DNA from 4 places in the Neorhizobium sp. DAR64860/K0K1 genome. Region 1 is predicted to be linked to each of the others. Evidence: predicted binding sites of a transcription regulator. Region 1 holds the regulator's gene; each other region holds the start of a gene.
What was found. The regulator LexA, encoded in region 1, represses DNA repair genes until DNA is damaged. The targets are predictions, from matches to a motif close to TGTTCNNNNTGTGTTCNG.

Region 1 (3,748 bases):
ACATGGCGCTGGCAGCCGGTATCTTCTTCGTCGGCGTTCGCTCCGTCCTGTCGCTGTTTCCAGGCTTTGCGCAGGCCTATCCGATCAAGAAGTTTGCCGCGTTCGGTGCGCTTGTCATGGCGACCGCCTATTACCTGATTTCCGGGTTCGGGGTTTCCGCCGAGCGGGCCTATATCATGATGGCGGTGATGCTGGTCGCCGTGCTCGTCGATCGACCCTCCATCAGCCTTCGCAACGTCGCCCTTTCGGCAATCATCATCCTCGCCATCTCGCCGTCGGAGATTTTGGGTCCGAGTTTCCAGATGTCGTTTGCGGCAACCGCGGCACTGGTGGCAGGGTTCGCCCTCTGGACGCGATATTTCGCGAAAGGTAAGGAGGATACAAAAGGTAGCAACCGGTGGATAACGGGTGTCGCGGCGACGTTCCATTTCATTGCCGGGATCGTGGTGACGTCGCTGATCGGCAGTACTTCGACGTCGATCTATTCGATCGAGCATTTCCACCATCTGACCACCTACGGCCTCGCGGCCAATCTCGCGGCCATGCCGATCATTTCCTTCGTGGTGATGCCGGCAGGGCTTGTTGGCATGTTGCTGATGCCGTTCGGGCTGGATGCTCCCTTTCTGTTCATCATGGGCGAGGGGCTGCGGATCGTCATTCGCATTGCCGAGATCGTTGCCGCATGGGGCGGCGATATTGCCATCGGCCGGCAGAACCCTCTTTTCCTGCCGCTGGCGACGGCAGGCTTTCTGCTTCTGACGCTGCTGCGCACGCCGCTGAGGCTGACAGGCGCGCTGTTCATGGCGGTGGCTTTGCTCTTTGCGGTCCGCTCAGGCTCGGCGCCGAGGCCTGATATCGTCATATCCGAAGACGGCGCGTCAGTGGGACTGATCCAGGATGACAAGATCACCCTCAATCGAACCCGGCCGCCGGGATTTATCTACGATCAATGGCGGCGAGCGCTGGTGCTTGAGACCGGAGAACAACCGCTCGCCTTGCCGGTTCTTGCCTCTTCGGAACCAGCGCGAGGTGCCAGCCTTGCGAAAAGTGATGACAGACGACCTAGACCACATTCGCGACCGGATTTGACGCGCCGGGAAATCGAATATGTCAGGGGCTTTCTTCAAGCATTCACGCCCGGACGATTTGCCTGTCTGCCGAAAATCCTGTGCGCGGCGCAGACTGCTCAGGACATCCGGATCGTCACTGTCGAAGACAACCGATACACCGATCTTGCCTGCGATTTCGGTCGGATCATCGTCTCGCCCGGCGCACGCTTCGATACTTGCCGCTCCGGCGCCTTGCTTCTCAGCGGGCGGACGTTGCGCCGGACTGGCGCACTGGAAATCACCATTATTCCGAACGCGACAGCGCCAGACATCAAGATTACGGCGGCGATGCGAGACAGCGCACAGACCTCAAGCCGTCCGTGGACCGTCCACCGGTTCTATGACTGGCGAACGCGACAATTCGACTTTGGCATCCCGGAGGCTGTTGCTGCGCATCTCCGGGATAACAGCGTTCTTAATGATAGCGGCGAATAAGGCCGACAAGCTTGCCCTGGACCTTCACCCGGTCGGGCGGGAAGATGCGGGTCTCGTAAGCGGGGTTCGCCGCTTCCAGCGCGATCGATGCACCCTTGCGGCGGAACCGCTTCAGGGTCGCTTCTTCCTCATCGACCAGGGCAACGATGATATCGCCCGGACTTGCGGTGCTGGCATTCTTGATGATGACGGTATCACCATCGAGGATGCCGGCATCGATCATCGAATCGCCCTTCACTTCGAGCGCGTAATGATCGCCGGAACCCAGCATCTCGATCGGAACGGCGATGTCGTGGGTGTTGTTCTGGATCGCGGAGATCGGCACGCCGGCAGCGATTCGACCCATGACCGGAATGTTTGTCGAGAACGGATTGTCCGCCATGACCGGCGCCGGCTTCTGAGCGACGACCGGTTGCGTTTTGCCGAGGCTTCCCTCGATGACACTGGGAGAAAATCCCCGTCGCGGATGAAGGTTCGCCACATAGGCGTCAGGCAGCTTGATCACTTCGAGCGCGCGTGCTCTGTTCGGCAGACGGCGAATAAAGCCACGCTCCTCGAGCGCGGTGATCAGCCTATGGATGCCGGACTTCGATGCAAGGTCGAGAGCGTCCTTCATTTCGTCAAACGACGGCGGCACGCCTGATTCTTTCATCCGCTCGTGGATGAACAGAAGTAACTCCTGTTGCTTGCGTGTCAGCATGGACGGGACCCTCAGAATTGGAAACAAATGCAGAACGGACGCTATATGTTCTATCTGTGTTCCGCAAGCCCCAAATTTCTGCTCAAGAATAGTCTCATTTCAGCGTTCGATCACGTATTCAGTTCGTGCGCAGCACTTGCCGAGTTTCCCGCGATAGCCAATGTTCTGCGGAATAAGACTTTGGGGGTGTAAGTGGGTAACAAGTCAGTCGATCATTTGGTTCTGCCCGTTGCAGATCTGGCGTCAGCGCGGGGGAGGTTGACCGCTCTCGGCTTTACTGTGGCACCTGAAGGTGTTCACCCTTTCGGCACAGCCAATGCCTGCATATTCTTCGCGGATGGCTCGTACCTCGAGCCACTGGCCATTGTTAACCGTCGGCAAGCCTCGCTTGCGGCAAAACGAGGCAACGTGTTCACCGATCGCGACATCCGCTTTCGCGGCCAGCGGAAAAGGGAAGGTCTATCGGCGGTGGTCGTCGGGACGCAGGATGCATCGGCCGATCATAGCCGTTTTGTGGACGGGCACATGTCTGCGGGCGAGATGCTTCAGTTCTCCCGCCCGATGCAGTTGCCCGATGGTGGGGAGAGCGAAGTCTCATTCCGTCTGGCGTTCGCGGCAGTCCCCGAGGTCGATGACATCTTGCTGTTTTCCTGCCAGCGCATGGCCGCATTACCGGCAGATCGCGGTGGTCTTGATGAGCACGCAAACGCCGTTACAGGCCTTCGAGAGATCGTCTTTTCTGCAGATGACCCGCTGGAGTTTCTGCCGCTTTTCGAAACCGTGTTCGAGACTCAGCCCGAGCAAGGGAAAGACGGTCTGCGGATCGAAGCTGCCAATGCCAGCATCCGCATTCAATCCAACGACACGTTCAGCGACGAGTTCCGGTCTTCGATGAAGCCCTTGTTATCGTCGCGCCTCGCTGCGCGCGGGATCATCTTTAAGACCACCGATCTCGCCGTGACAGAGATCACCCTTGCTGCTAATGACGTCGCATTCATCCGCAGGGATGGCCGCGTGATCGTGTCGGCAGCCCCGGGGCAAGGTGTGGTTTTCGGTTTCGAGGAATAGTGAAATGACAGTCTCCGCCAATTCTGAAGTGTCCGTGGGCGAGGGGAGTTCGAAAGTCGTTTTTTCCAACACGGCAAAGCTCTCGCTGATTGCCGGTCCCTGTCAGATGGAAAGCCGTGATCACGCCTTCATGATCGCGGGTACGCTTGTCGAACTCTGCAAGAAGCTCGGCATCGGCCTCGTCTACAAATCCTCCTTCGACAAGGCCAACCGCACGTCGATCTCCGGCAAGCGCGGCATCGGCTTGGACAACGCGATGGCAATCTTTGCCGATCTCAAGAAGGAATACGGCTTTCCGGTTCTGACCGACATCCACACGGAAGAGCAGTGCGGCCTCGTGGCCAATACGATCGATATCCTGCAGATCCCCGCCTTCCTGTCGCGCCAGACCGACTTGCTCGTCGCGGCCGCAAAGACGGGTTGCGCCATCAACGTG
Region 2 (3,748 bases), 910 kb from region 1:
GCCGGATCTCTGGCTCTACCGGCCGATTGCGGCCGCCAACATCTCTGTCTTCTTCGCCTCCATGGCGATCATGGGGCTCACGACGTTCCTGCCCATGTATGTGCAGACCGTGCTCAACCAGTCGCCGCTGGTGGCGGGCTTTGCGCTGACCATGCTTCTCTTGGGATGGCCGTGCGGCGCAACGATCGCTTCGCGGAACTTCACCCGGTTCGGGCTGCGGCCGATCATGCTGGTGGGCGCCGTGTTCGTCCCCGTGGGAACCTTCCTCCTGACCCTGCTGACGCCATCCAGTTCGGCGGTGCTTGCGGGTGCCGGCTCGCTCGTCATGGGCTTCGGCATGGGCCTTCTCAATATCGGCGCACTGATCCTCACCCAGGGAAGCGTCGCGGCCTCGCAACGCGGCAGTGCCACGGCGTCGAACGTGTTTTCCCGCAACCTCGGCAGCACGCTGGGCGCGGCGATTCTCGGGGCGGTGCTGAGCTGGGGCCTGGTCCATACGACCAGCGGACAGGCGATCACGACCGACCAGCTGCGTGCTCTCCTGAACGGAACCGGTCTCGTGAGTGGCGATGCCGAAGCGGTTCGCCTTGCGCTGCAGGACGGCCTGCACGCGACCTTCCTGACCATGCTCCTGTTTGCCGTCCTGATCGTGCCCGCTTGCCTGTTCGTGCCCCGCGATGCCGTCCACAAGGACGAGCCCGTGCGGGCCTGAACCTTGAAATATGGCGCCAACATGCCCATTTCGCTGTGAACGGGGCCCTATCGGGACCGATATCGTCACAACGACTATTAAGGTGGGTGGCACGATGCAGCAGATGACAAAGACAATCCGGGACCTGACGATCGAGGAGCGCGAAGACGCGCTGATCACCATGGCGCACGCGCTTGAAGGCGCTGCCAGAGAAGCTCTCGTCGAAGGAAACCGCCAGTTCGCCGCGATCTCCGGCAACATGGCCGAAGCGATCTTCGTCAACGCCGATCAGCTCGCGCGCGATCACGTCGAGGAAGCCGAACAGGTTCTCGAACAGGCCGTCCAGATCATGGTCGAATATGAGGCCGAACACCCCTACCGGATCGTCAGCACCGCGATCCACTGAGGACGGCGGCACGGCGGGCGACGGGTAACCTTGCCTGCCTCCCGCATTCTATCGCAGCGGAGAAGACGCCACCTGATGCGGCAAGCCTTCACTGGTCTCCTATACAAAACGTCTGACATTGAACGCCTGCAAATCCAACGTCGAGTTCCTCGGCGATGGCACAGATGGTAGCGTTGTGCTCCTTGGTGTCTGCGGGAATGGGAAAGAGCCAAAGGGCGGCGGCTCGTGGGCGGATGGCCGCAGACGGCCATAGTCCCGCATGAGCGCGAGTGTTCATCCCTTAGGCTCTGCCACACATCGCCGAGCCACTCTGTTACATTCTTGATATGCAGATTGGCGATTTGAGAACGGAAAGTTCTCACGGTTTTCGTGTCGCCCTAGCTAAGATCAAGAACATGCAAAAAATCTCAAGCACTCCATCAAGCCTCTCAAGCCGCCTACAAAGCTGATTCAGAACGATGAATCTTCACCGGCGCTAAAATGCCGAGAGTTATCCCGTTCTGACCCCGCTTGACTCTTCTGTCGTGGCGGAACAGAAACAGAACGCCAGCATTCTTTGGGACATGAAGTCCTGTGCAACGCGAACCTTGAGGAGGGCCGTGAACGATGTCGTATGCCCCTGCCTCAAGGCTTGTCGAGGAACTGAGAGACCGGATTGCGCATCTGGAAGGCAGCGTGTCGCGCAAGGCGCTTGTGCTGCCCTTCGGGGTGCCTGACGTCGACGAGCGATTGCCGGGCGGGGGGCTTGCCTATGGCGCATTGCATGAAATTGCAGGTGGCGGGGCGGGTACAATCGATGGTGCCGCGGCCGCCCTGTTTGCGGCAGGTATTGCGGCCCGGGCCAAGGGAAAGGTTCTCTGGTGCCTGACCCGGCCGGATCTCTTTGCGCCGGCGCTGTCGCAGGCCGGGCTTCACCCCGATCGCGTCATCTATTGCGAAGCCGATAAGGAGGAGGACGTGCTTGCCTCGATGGAAGAGGGGCTGTCCTTCGGGGGATTGGCGGCCGTCGTCGGGGAACTGGTGAGGCTGCCGATGACCGCGTCGCGGCGTCTTCAACTGGCTGCCGAGAAGACGGGGACGCTCGGCCTGGTCGTCCGGCGCTGGCGACGGCAGACGGAGGCCTCCGACTACGGTCAGCCGACGGCGTCCACAACACGCTGGAGGATCAGCACCCTGCCGTCCGAGCCGCTTCCTGTCGCCGGCGTGGGACGGGCGAGGTGGCTGGCGGAATTGATGCGGGTAAAGGCGGGGCAATGTGCCGAGTTTGAGTTAGGAGCCTGCGATGCCGAGGGTCGTGTCTGTTTACTTCCCCTATCTAGCAACGGATCGGATACGTCGGCATGGCGAGGAAGCCGTGTCGGTTGACCAGCCGCTGGTCGTGGTCTCGCGCAGCGGCTCGAAACGCTGGATATCGGCAGCCGATACGGCTGCCCGCAAGCTGGGCCTCAAAGTCGGCATGGCTGCCAGCAAGGCACAGGCGATGATTGGCAACCTTCATATGGTGGACGCCGATCCCGTTGCCGACGCCGCAGCCGTCGAGCGCCTGGCGCTATGGGCGCTTCGTCAATACAGCCCCGTCGTTGCCGTGGATGGAACGGATGGCATCGTCATGGATACCGAAGGTGCCGATCACCTTCAGGGTGGTGAAGAGCTGCTGATCTCCGGCGTTGTCAACGGTCTCCGCGGCAAGGGCCTGACGGCACGTGCCGCTGTCGCCGATACCTGGGGTGCGGCGCATGCACTGGCGCGACTGACGACGAACGAAACGACGGTGGTGCCGCGCGGTGATGTCACCAAGGCCGTGATCGGACTTCCAATCCACTGTCTGCGGCTTGCGGCAGATACGATCCAGGCATTGCGCATCCTGGGTATCGAGACGGTGGGAGAGCTGTCGGCACTGCCGCGTGCGCCGTTGACACTGCGATTTGGTCCGGAGGTCGGACGCCGTCTCGATCAGCTCTTCGGCCGTCTCGCAGAACCCATCGATCCGTTGCGCACGCCGGATCTGGTCGAGGTGGCGCGCAATTTCCAGGAGCCCATCGGTGCGCCCGATACGATTGCAAAATACGTCCGCCGGCTGGTGGCGCAACTGACGGCAAAGCTAGAGGAGCGGGGGCTGGGCGTCCGGCGTTCCGATCTGATCATCCATCGCGTCGACAACACACGCCAGTGTCTTCGAGCAGGACTTGCCAAGCCCGTGCGTGATCCTGCCCGCCTGGCAAAGCTTCTCTGTGACCGTATCGAAAAGATCGACCCGGGCTTCGGCATCGAGCGGATGGTGCTGGTGGCGGTCATGGCCGAGCCGCTGGAAATAAAGCAGGTCGCAAACGCGCTGGTGGAAGAGGCGGTGGTGGATGTGACGCCGCTTGTCGATATTCTCGGCAACCGGGGCCAGCGCCTTTACCGCATCACGCCGGTGGCCTCCGACGTTCCGGAACGATCTCTCCGGCGGATCGGACCGACGGCCGTCGAGACGGGTGCCGAGTGGGCAGCCAGGTGGCCGCGGCCGTCACGGCTGCTGGCTTATCCCGAAGAAATCGAAACCATGGCTGTCCTGCCCGACCAGCCGCCAGTCGTCGTCACCTGGCGCGGCAAGCGCCGCCGCATCGTTCGTGCCGATGGGCCCGAGCGCATCTTCGGCGAATGGTGGC
Region 3 (3,748 bases), 740 kb from region 1:
GAAGTCGCTCAGGTGACCGAGTGGAACCACGACGCGTCCGTTGTCTGGGATCTGCTGGACAGCCCCGATCATGCGGGCATGCAGCGCTTGATCGCCGATCTCAATGCGCTCTATTCGGCCGAGCCGGCGCTTCAGTATGGCGATCTCCATCCTGAAGGCTTCGAATGGGCCGTGTCCGACGATGCGGAAAACTCCGTTACCGCGATGCTGCGCCTGTCGCAGGATCGGCAGTCGGCAATCATCGTCGCTTCCAACATGACGCCGGTGCCGCGGCACGGCTACCGGATCGGCGTGCCGTTCGAAGGGCGCTGGGAAGTGGTGCTGAATACCGATGCCGCGATCTACGGCGGAACGAATTTCGGCCAGACCGAAGCCTGGACCGAAAACCAGTCGGCGCATGGCAAGACAGCGTCCGTCGCTCTCGACATCCCGCCACTGGCGACGGTGTATCTGCGGTGGCGGGGTTAATCCCCCGGCATCGCCCGGATTAGGCGCTTCCAAGAGATGAAACGGCTGACGGGACCTAGTCCCGCCAGCCGTCTCGATAGACGACCTTGTCCACGCCGGCAAACCGCCCTACCCGCTGCAACTCGGCATCGAGCTTGGCCAGCCTGCCTGCGGATGCCCGAACACCCTTTTCCAGCCACAGCCGCTTGACATCAAGCACACCCGTTTTGCGCTCCGCCTTCATGTCGATGCGACCGATCATGCGGTCGCCTTCCAGAAGCGGAAAGACGTAATAGCCGTATTGCCGCTTCGGCTCGGGCACGAAGACCTCTATGCGGTAGAAGAAATCGAACAGCCGCACCGCCCGGTCGCGGTTGCGCAGGAGCGGATCGAAGGGGCTCAGCACCCTCACCCGTGCCGGTGGGTCTGGGATATCACCGAGGTTCTCGGGAAAGCCTGCAAAGGCAAAGCAGGCGCGCGGTCGGCTGCCGTCGGCGGCTTCGATCAGGACTTCGACGAGTTCGTCGCGATGGGATTTCACCCAGTCCCTCGCCTCTTCCGGCGTGACGATATCCCAGAAGGCGGCCAGTTCTCCCGATGTGGCAAAGCCAAGCTTTTCCATCGCGCTGCGGCAGGCCCAATCGATGAAGTCCTCGTGGCTGACATCCGGTTCGTGATGGTGGGCGGCAATAACGCGCTCGGTCAGATCGTAGATCTTCTGGAAATTCACCCGGCCTGCAATCGAAAGCTTGCCGGTGTGCCAGTAATATTCGAGCGCCGTCTTGTTCGGGTGCCAGTTCCACCAGCCGCCGGACTTGTGATCCTCCATCTTCATGTCGCGCGACATGATCGCGCCGTTTTCCGAAATGTGCCGGAACGTGTCCTCGAAGGCGGAATCGAAACTCTCGCCATGCCATTTGCGCCAGCGCTCGGCGAGGATCGGTTCGCGGCGGCGGAAGCGGTGCTTCCAGTAGCGGAACAGACGCGCCGGAATGATCGAGGCGTCGTGGGTCCAGTGTTCGAACAGCTCGCCGTCTTTTTCCAAGAGCGACGTCAGGTGTTCGCGCCGATAGGTCTGGTTGCGCGAAAACAGGATCATGTGATGGGCGCGCTCTACGGTGGCGATACTATCCACCTGGACGAAGCCCAGATCATCGATCAGTTGCAGAAGACCGGCCTTGTTGAGCGCACGGGTCGGCGGTGCAGAAAGCTGCTGCCGTTCGATGAAAATCCATCTTGCGCGGGCATTGTTGATCAGAATCGCCATGGCAACGAGACTAGGGCGACAGTGGACCGGATGCAATGTTCACTTTTCATTCCGCCTTCCCGCTCTGCTCCCGCCGCGATATAGACCGTTCCAGCAACCGAGGACCGGCATTGGACATCCATTTCGACAAGGCCGAAGCCCGTTTCGACGGGCGCGTCACGCTGCATCCGCTGACAGTGCGGCTGACCGAGCGGCGTATCGGCGTGATCGGCCTCAACGGCTCCGGCAAGACGACGTTTGCGCGGATGATCAACGGGCTCGTCTCTCCCGCAAACGGTAGCGTCGTCGTCAACGGCTTCGATACGAAGGCAGACACCGACCGCGCCCGCAGCCAAGTGGGTTTCATCTTCCAGAACCCGCAGAACCAGATCATCCTGCCGATCCTGAAGGAAGACATCGCGCTTGGCCTGACGCCGCGCAAGCTTTCGAAAGCCGAGATCGAGGCGCGCACGACGGCGATCCTCAAGCGCTTCGGCATCGGCCATCTTGCCGACCGGCGCTCGCACGAGCTTTCCGGCGGCGAGCTGCAACTCGCGGCCTTTGCCTCGGTTCTGGTGACGGAACCGGACATTTTGATCATGGACGAGCCGACCAACCAGCTGGACCTCAAGAACCGCAACCTGGTGGCTCGAACGATCAGCGAGCTCCCCGAAAACGTCATCGTGCTGACCCACGACCTCGATCTCATCGCGGGCTTCGAGCGGGTTCTGTTGTTTGACAACGGCCGGCTTGCCGGCGACGGAAACGCTGCCGAGATCATCGCCCGTTACCGCGAGCTTGCCGCATGAAGACGCTTTACGTGGACGGCAGCGGCTTTCTGCACCGGCTTTCGGCCCGCGCGAAGCTTGTGCTGCTGGCTGCCGCAAGCCTTGCTCTGTTCCTGATCCAGTCGCCGTTAGTGCTTGGCGTCGGTGCGGTCGCCAGCGGCCTGCTTTTCGGTTCGCTGCGAATCGAATGGCGGCAAACATGGCTGCGGCTGCGGGTTCTTTTCCTCACCATCGCAGCCGTTGCGCTGTTCACGCTGGTTTTCAACAGCCCTGTCGAGGCCGTCAGCGTGTTTTTCCGGCTCTCGGCGCTGGCGCTTCTTGCGTCCGCGGTGACGGCCACGACTACTACCGGCGATTTTATTACGGAAGTGACATTTGCGGCTTTGCCGCTTGAAAAGCTCGGGCTTGTAAAAGCTGCGGATATCGGCCTGTCGATCGGCCTTGTGCTGCGCTTCATTCCGGAAATCCTGCTGCGTCACCAGGCCATCCGCGATGCCCATATCGCGCGAGGGTTGCGCCCTCGAACCCTCTCCATCATCGTCCCGCTGATCATCCTCACATTGAAGAATGCCGACGAGATTGCCAGCGCAATTGACGCCCGGGCAATCCGTGCGCAGAAGTGATACAGATTCAGTCGTCAAGGAATAGCTATTTGCCTACTCGTGATCTCGTTCTGGCCGCCCTGTTTGCCGCTATCATCATCGTGCTGGGACTGGTGCCGCCGGTCATGCTCGGTTTCATTCCCGTCCCCATCACGGCGCAATCGCTCGGCGTGATGCTGGCCGGCGTCGTGCTCGGCGCCAAGCGCGGCACGATCGCGGTCCTCCTGGTCCTGGTGCTTGCAGCGATCGGTCTGCCGGTTCTGTCCGGCGGCCGCGGCGGCCTTGCCGTCTTCATGGCGCCGACGACCGGTTATCTGATCGGCTGGGTGTTTGCCGCGATGGTAACCGGATATCTGTCGCAGATCATGGTGGGTCGCGACCAGGCGGGGCTGGTGCAGGGCGTGAACTTCTTTATCGCAGCCCTGATGGGCGGCGTGATCGTGCTTTACGGGATCGGCATCACCTATCTGGCGCTGATCACCGGCATGGGCTTCGTCAAAGCGTTTCTCGGCTCGCTCGCTTTCATTCCGGGCGACGTCCTGAAGGCTGTGATTGCGGCGCTCGCCGGTCGGGCCGTGATGGCAGGCTATCCGCTGCTGCCGCAGCGCGCGTAAGCGGTCAGTCGAGGAACTGATACAGCCAGTCGCGCAGGTCTTCGGGCAGCG
Region 4 (3,748 bases), 1.6 Mb from region 1:
TAAAGCAAAGCCCGGTGAAAGCATCTTCCACCGGGCTCGAGCGATAGAGTGTCGATGATTTGAGCTTTACTCAGCGGAGTCGGCTGATTCCGCGTTGAGCTGCCCGTATCTCTCTTCGCCGATCTTCGAGAGAAGTTCGAGCTGCGTTTCCAGGAAGTCGATATGACCTTCCTCATCCATCAGCAGCTGTTCGAAAAGCTTCATGGAGACATAGTCGCCGGCGGCGTGACAGATATCACGCGACGCCTTGTAGGCGGTGCGGGCATCGTATTCGCCAGCCAGATCGGCTTCGAGAACTTCCTTGACGTTCTGGCCGATGCGAAGCGGTGCCAGCGTCTGAAGGTTCGGATGACCCTCGAGAAAGATGATGCGGTCGATCAGGCGATCGGCATGCTGCATCTCTTCGATGGATTCGGCCCTCTCCTTCTTGGCAAGCTTGGTAAAACCCCAATCATGCAGGAGACGATAGTGCAGCCAGTATTGGTTCACAGCGCCAAGTTCGAGGAAGAGTGCCTCGTTAAGCCGCTCGATGACCTGTAAGTCGCCTTTCAATGTCCGCTCTCCTGTTTTCTTCGTGGAGTTGTTTCAAGCGCGACATATAGACGATCACGTCAGCTTCCGTCGAGTGCCGCTGGGCGTGATATTCCTCAGTGGTCTTGATGATCAGATCGACGACATTGGGAAAGCAACCGCAGCAACGGCCGCGTTTTTCCATCGCATGGTAGACCTTGACGGGAACGATAAGCTGCCAACAGTCCTCAGTGAGGAGTTGGATGATCGTATCCTTGATCTCCCTTTCGGTGATGTAATTGCAACTGCAAACCAGCATTTTGGATCGACCTGGAGAACATTGACCTCGATACAGACTTTTTGCAAAAGAGGACAAGCGATGTCAAGAAAGAATCCAGCCCGGTAATTGACATATCATAACCCCCTTATCAACGATCCGTGATCGGAGGCAGTGATGCCTAACCGGCTGCTGTGTCGCTGCGATATCTCTGAAAAGGCTCGGACGTCACTCGATCGAAACAACGCGCCGCCATAAGTTCCGTCCGCGGCAGAAGCAGAATCGCTCCACACGCCCGGAAAAGATGCGAGTGTCCCTTTGACGTCGAAACCCATCTGACGGAGTCTGTGGGAGGCATTGCCGAGCAAGCCCTGCTCTCCGCCACCGTAATCCGCACAGCCCGTGATATCCAGAGAGAGCCCGTTGCGCCCTTCTAGCGTCACCAGTGGCGTATATCGGTCGCACCAGTCGGAGAGCGCCATCAGAAGCGCCGCGTCGGCATCATCGTCTTCGTCCATCACGTCGAGCTCCGGAAAGATCGCTCGCGCTTCTGAAACGCCCTGCCCCAGCTTCAGGTTAAGGCGTTCGGCGGCCGCGTCGAGCACTGTCAGGCACATCCTGTTGGCGTGGCGCCCGGCAAAGACGATCGGTGGATGGTCGTGATGGCGGGAAGACCGCCAGTCCATACCCCAGCGGCGGCGCGCGATTCTGTCTGTTGACAGACGCGGGAACACGAGTGTCAGAATACGCCTCTGTCCATGCGCCAGAGGGGATCGAAAACAGGCGGTCACGCGGGTTCCAATCGAGACCAGACAAGAGCATCAGGAGCAAGCTCGCCAACCGCTTTCCGTCTCCGAGATCGGCTTGCGCAGGGCAAAAGTCTCTCCCGCGCCCAGGCACCTTTGGCCATGGCGTTAACTCCATCGATAATGTTCGCTTTATGTTCTTATGGATTCCAGACAAGTGGCAAAGAGTCAACAGCTGCCGATCAGGAATCTTTTCCTCTAAAAGCTATCGCAATGATTCTTTTCTCGAAATAGCTGCTTCAGGTATTATATGTGCCTGAGTTGGAAGGAGATCCCATGGCCCGCATTGACCAGACCGATGATTGGCAGGATCGCCATGCGCCGACGATCAGCACGTTCGAGTCGCTGGCATTAGAAGCCTACAGCCACCTTCCGGACGAATTCCGCAAACTTACAACGAACCTCACCATTGAGGTCGAAGAATTTCCGGACGACGACGTTTTCGAAGACATGGCGCTGGAAACGCCGTTCGACCTTCTGGGCCTGTTCGAAGGACGTGGCATTTCGGAACGGTTTACGGTCGAAACCGGCGAACTGCCCAATCGCATCCGGCTCTATCGCCGGCCTATCCTCGATTACTGGGCGGAGAATGAGGAAACGCTGGGCGATATCATCACCCACGTCCTTATCCACGAGATCGGCCATCACTTCGGCCTGAGTGACGACGACATGGAGCGCATCGAGGCGAGCGCCGAGGAAGCAAGCCAGCGCTGATCCAGCGCTGGCCGACACACCTCGGCCTAGCTTTTTACTGCTCGCCGAGCTTCATGTCGGGGCTGTATTCCTTGCCTTCTACGGTCTTCATCACGGCCTGGCCGCAATGCATCTCGCCCGTCTTGCCGTTGAAGGCGTAGCTTGGCGAACCGGAGAGTTCCCAGCCCTTGTTCAGCGCCGCCGTCACCCGGTGACAAAAGGCGGCATCGTCAGGACCGGTGATGAAACGATATACTTTCATGGCTTTCTCTTTCTGTTGGCGATGACCGCCGCGCTGGCGACGAGCTTTTCCGCATCTTCGAGATGCAGACGCTCGACCATGCGACCGTCGAGGTTGATGACGTTGAGCGTTTCGGCTCCCGGCTGGCGGAAGGCCTCGATGATGGCGCGCGCCTCTTCAAGCGCATCATCATCAGGACCGAAATGACGGTTGGCCGCGTCGATCTGCGCCGGATGGATCAGCATCTTGCCTGAAAATCCCATGGCGCGGCCCTGGGCGCACTCGGCTTCGAACGCGGCTTCGTCCTTGAAATCGTTAAACACGCTGTCGATCACATCGACACCATAGGCCCTGCCCGCCAGCACGACCTGCATCAACCAGGGTATGAGATTGGCCCGCCCCGGTTGCGGCAAAACACCCGTTGCCTTGCGAAGATCGTTGAGCCCCACGACGAGGCATTTGATCCGTCCGCCCACGCTCGAGATTTCGGCGGCGTTGAGGACGCCGAGGGGCGTTTCGATCATCGCCCAGATAGAGACCCTCTCCGGCACGCCCGACTGAGAAAGACGCTCGGCGATCACCCGAACGTCGTCCGCATGCTCAACCTTGGGAATGACCACCGCATCCGGCAGAAGTTCGACGATGAGCTCGAGATCCGCAGGACCGAATTCGCTTGTGAGTGGATTGATCCGGATAGCCGTCTCGAGACCATCGGAATTCAGCTCGGCAAAGCTTCTGCGGAGGTTATCCCGCGCTTCCGCCTTCTGTCCGGAGGCCACGGAATCCTCCAGATCGAAAATCACGCCGTCGCAGTCGAGCTGCGGGATTTTCGAAAGCGCACGGGTGTTGCTTGGGGGAACGCTCAGGAGCGAGCGCCGGATCAAAGCGGCCATCGCTTCGGGACCATGTAATCATTGGGAAAAGTCATAACGTGGTTGTGACAAGCTTTTTGGTCCTCGGCAAGACAGGAGGTCGTGAAACCACTTGTAAGCGGGGCCGGCCGGTCCCACATTTCAGACGTTGAAAGGTATGATCCATGCAAAACATTCGTGCATTTTTCGTCGTCGCCTCAGCTATTGCGGTGCTTGCCATGGCGGCGCTGTTTACAGCGTCTCTGACCGTCGCATTTGCCGGAATCCTCGTCCTTCTTTCAATTGGTAGGGCGATCTCGACCAGGTTGAACCCTGTACCCGTGCGAGCGAAATCGTTCGGACCAAAGCC

Region 2: ACQY1J_RS17600 (ImuA family protein) is a predicted target of LexA. The motif match lies at 1,626-1,643, and genes of this name have one in related genera.
Region 3: ACQY1J_RS16830 (energy-coupling factor ABC transporter ATP-binding protein) is a predicted target of LexA. The motif match lies at 1,751-1,768, and genes of this name have one in related genera.
Region 4: ACQY1J_RS21055 (metallopeptidase family protein) is a predicted target of LexA. The motif match lies at 1,718-1,735, and genes of this name have one in related genera.

The regions. Positions count from the first base shown of each region.
Region 1 covers NZ_CP191459.1:1,759,704-1,763,451, reverse strand. The annotation lists gene ACQY1J_RS13145 (ComEC/Rec2 family competence protein) at 1-1,544, shown strand, start outside; gene lexA (transcriptional repressor LexA) at 1,525-2,244, opposite strand; gene ACQY1J_RS13135 (VOC family protein) at 2,437-3,312, shown strand; gene kdsA (3-deoxy-8-phosphooctulonate synthase) at 3,317-3,748, shown strand, end outside.
Region 2 covers NZ_CP191459.1:2,669,664-2,673,411, reverse strand. The annotation lists gene ACQY1J_RS17610 (MDR family MFS transporter) at 1-712, shown strand, start outside; gene ACQY1J_RS17605 (hypothetical protein) at 807-1,097, shown strand; gene ACQY1J_RS17600 (ImuA family protein) at 1,704-2,462, shown strand; gene ACQY1J_RS17595 (Y-family DNA polymerase) at 2,380-3,748, shown strand, end outside.
Region 3 covers NZ_CP191459.1:2,499,090-2,502,837, forward strand. The annotation lists gene glgB (1,4-alpha-glucan branching protein GlgB) at 1-468, shown strand, start outside; gene ACQY1J_RS16825 (winged helix-turn-helix domain-containing protein) at 524-1,714, opposite strand; gene ACQY1J_RS16830 (energy-coupling factor ABC transporter ATP-binding protein) at 1,825-2,502, shown strand; gene ACQY1J_RS16835 (CbiQ family ECF transporter T component) at 2,499-3,104, shown strand; gene ACQY1J_RS16840 (biotin transporter BioY) at 3,134-3,697, shown strand; gene ACQY1J_RS16845 (acyl-CoA thioesterase) at 3,702-3,748, opposite strand, start outside.
Region 4 covers NZ_CP191459.1:3,397,220-3,400,967, reverse strand. The annotation lists gene bfr (bacterioferritin) at 67-552, opposite strand; gene ACQY1J_RS21065 ((2Fe-2S)-binding protein) at 518-829, opposite strand; gene ACQY1J_RS21060 (hypothetical protein) at 925-1,392, opposite strand; gene ACQY1J_RS21055 (metallopeptidase family protein) at 1,870-2,307, shown strand; gene ACQY1J_RS21050 (DUF1737 domain-containing protein) at 2,342-2,548, opposite strand; gene ACQY1J_RS21045 (HpcH/HpaI aldolase/citrate lyase family protein) at 2,545-3,420, opposite strand; gene ACQY1J_RS21040 (hypothetical protein) at 3,564-3,748, shown strand, end outside.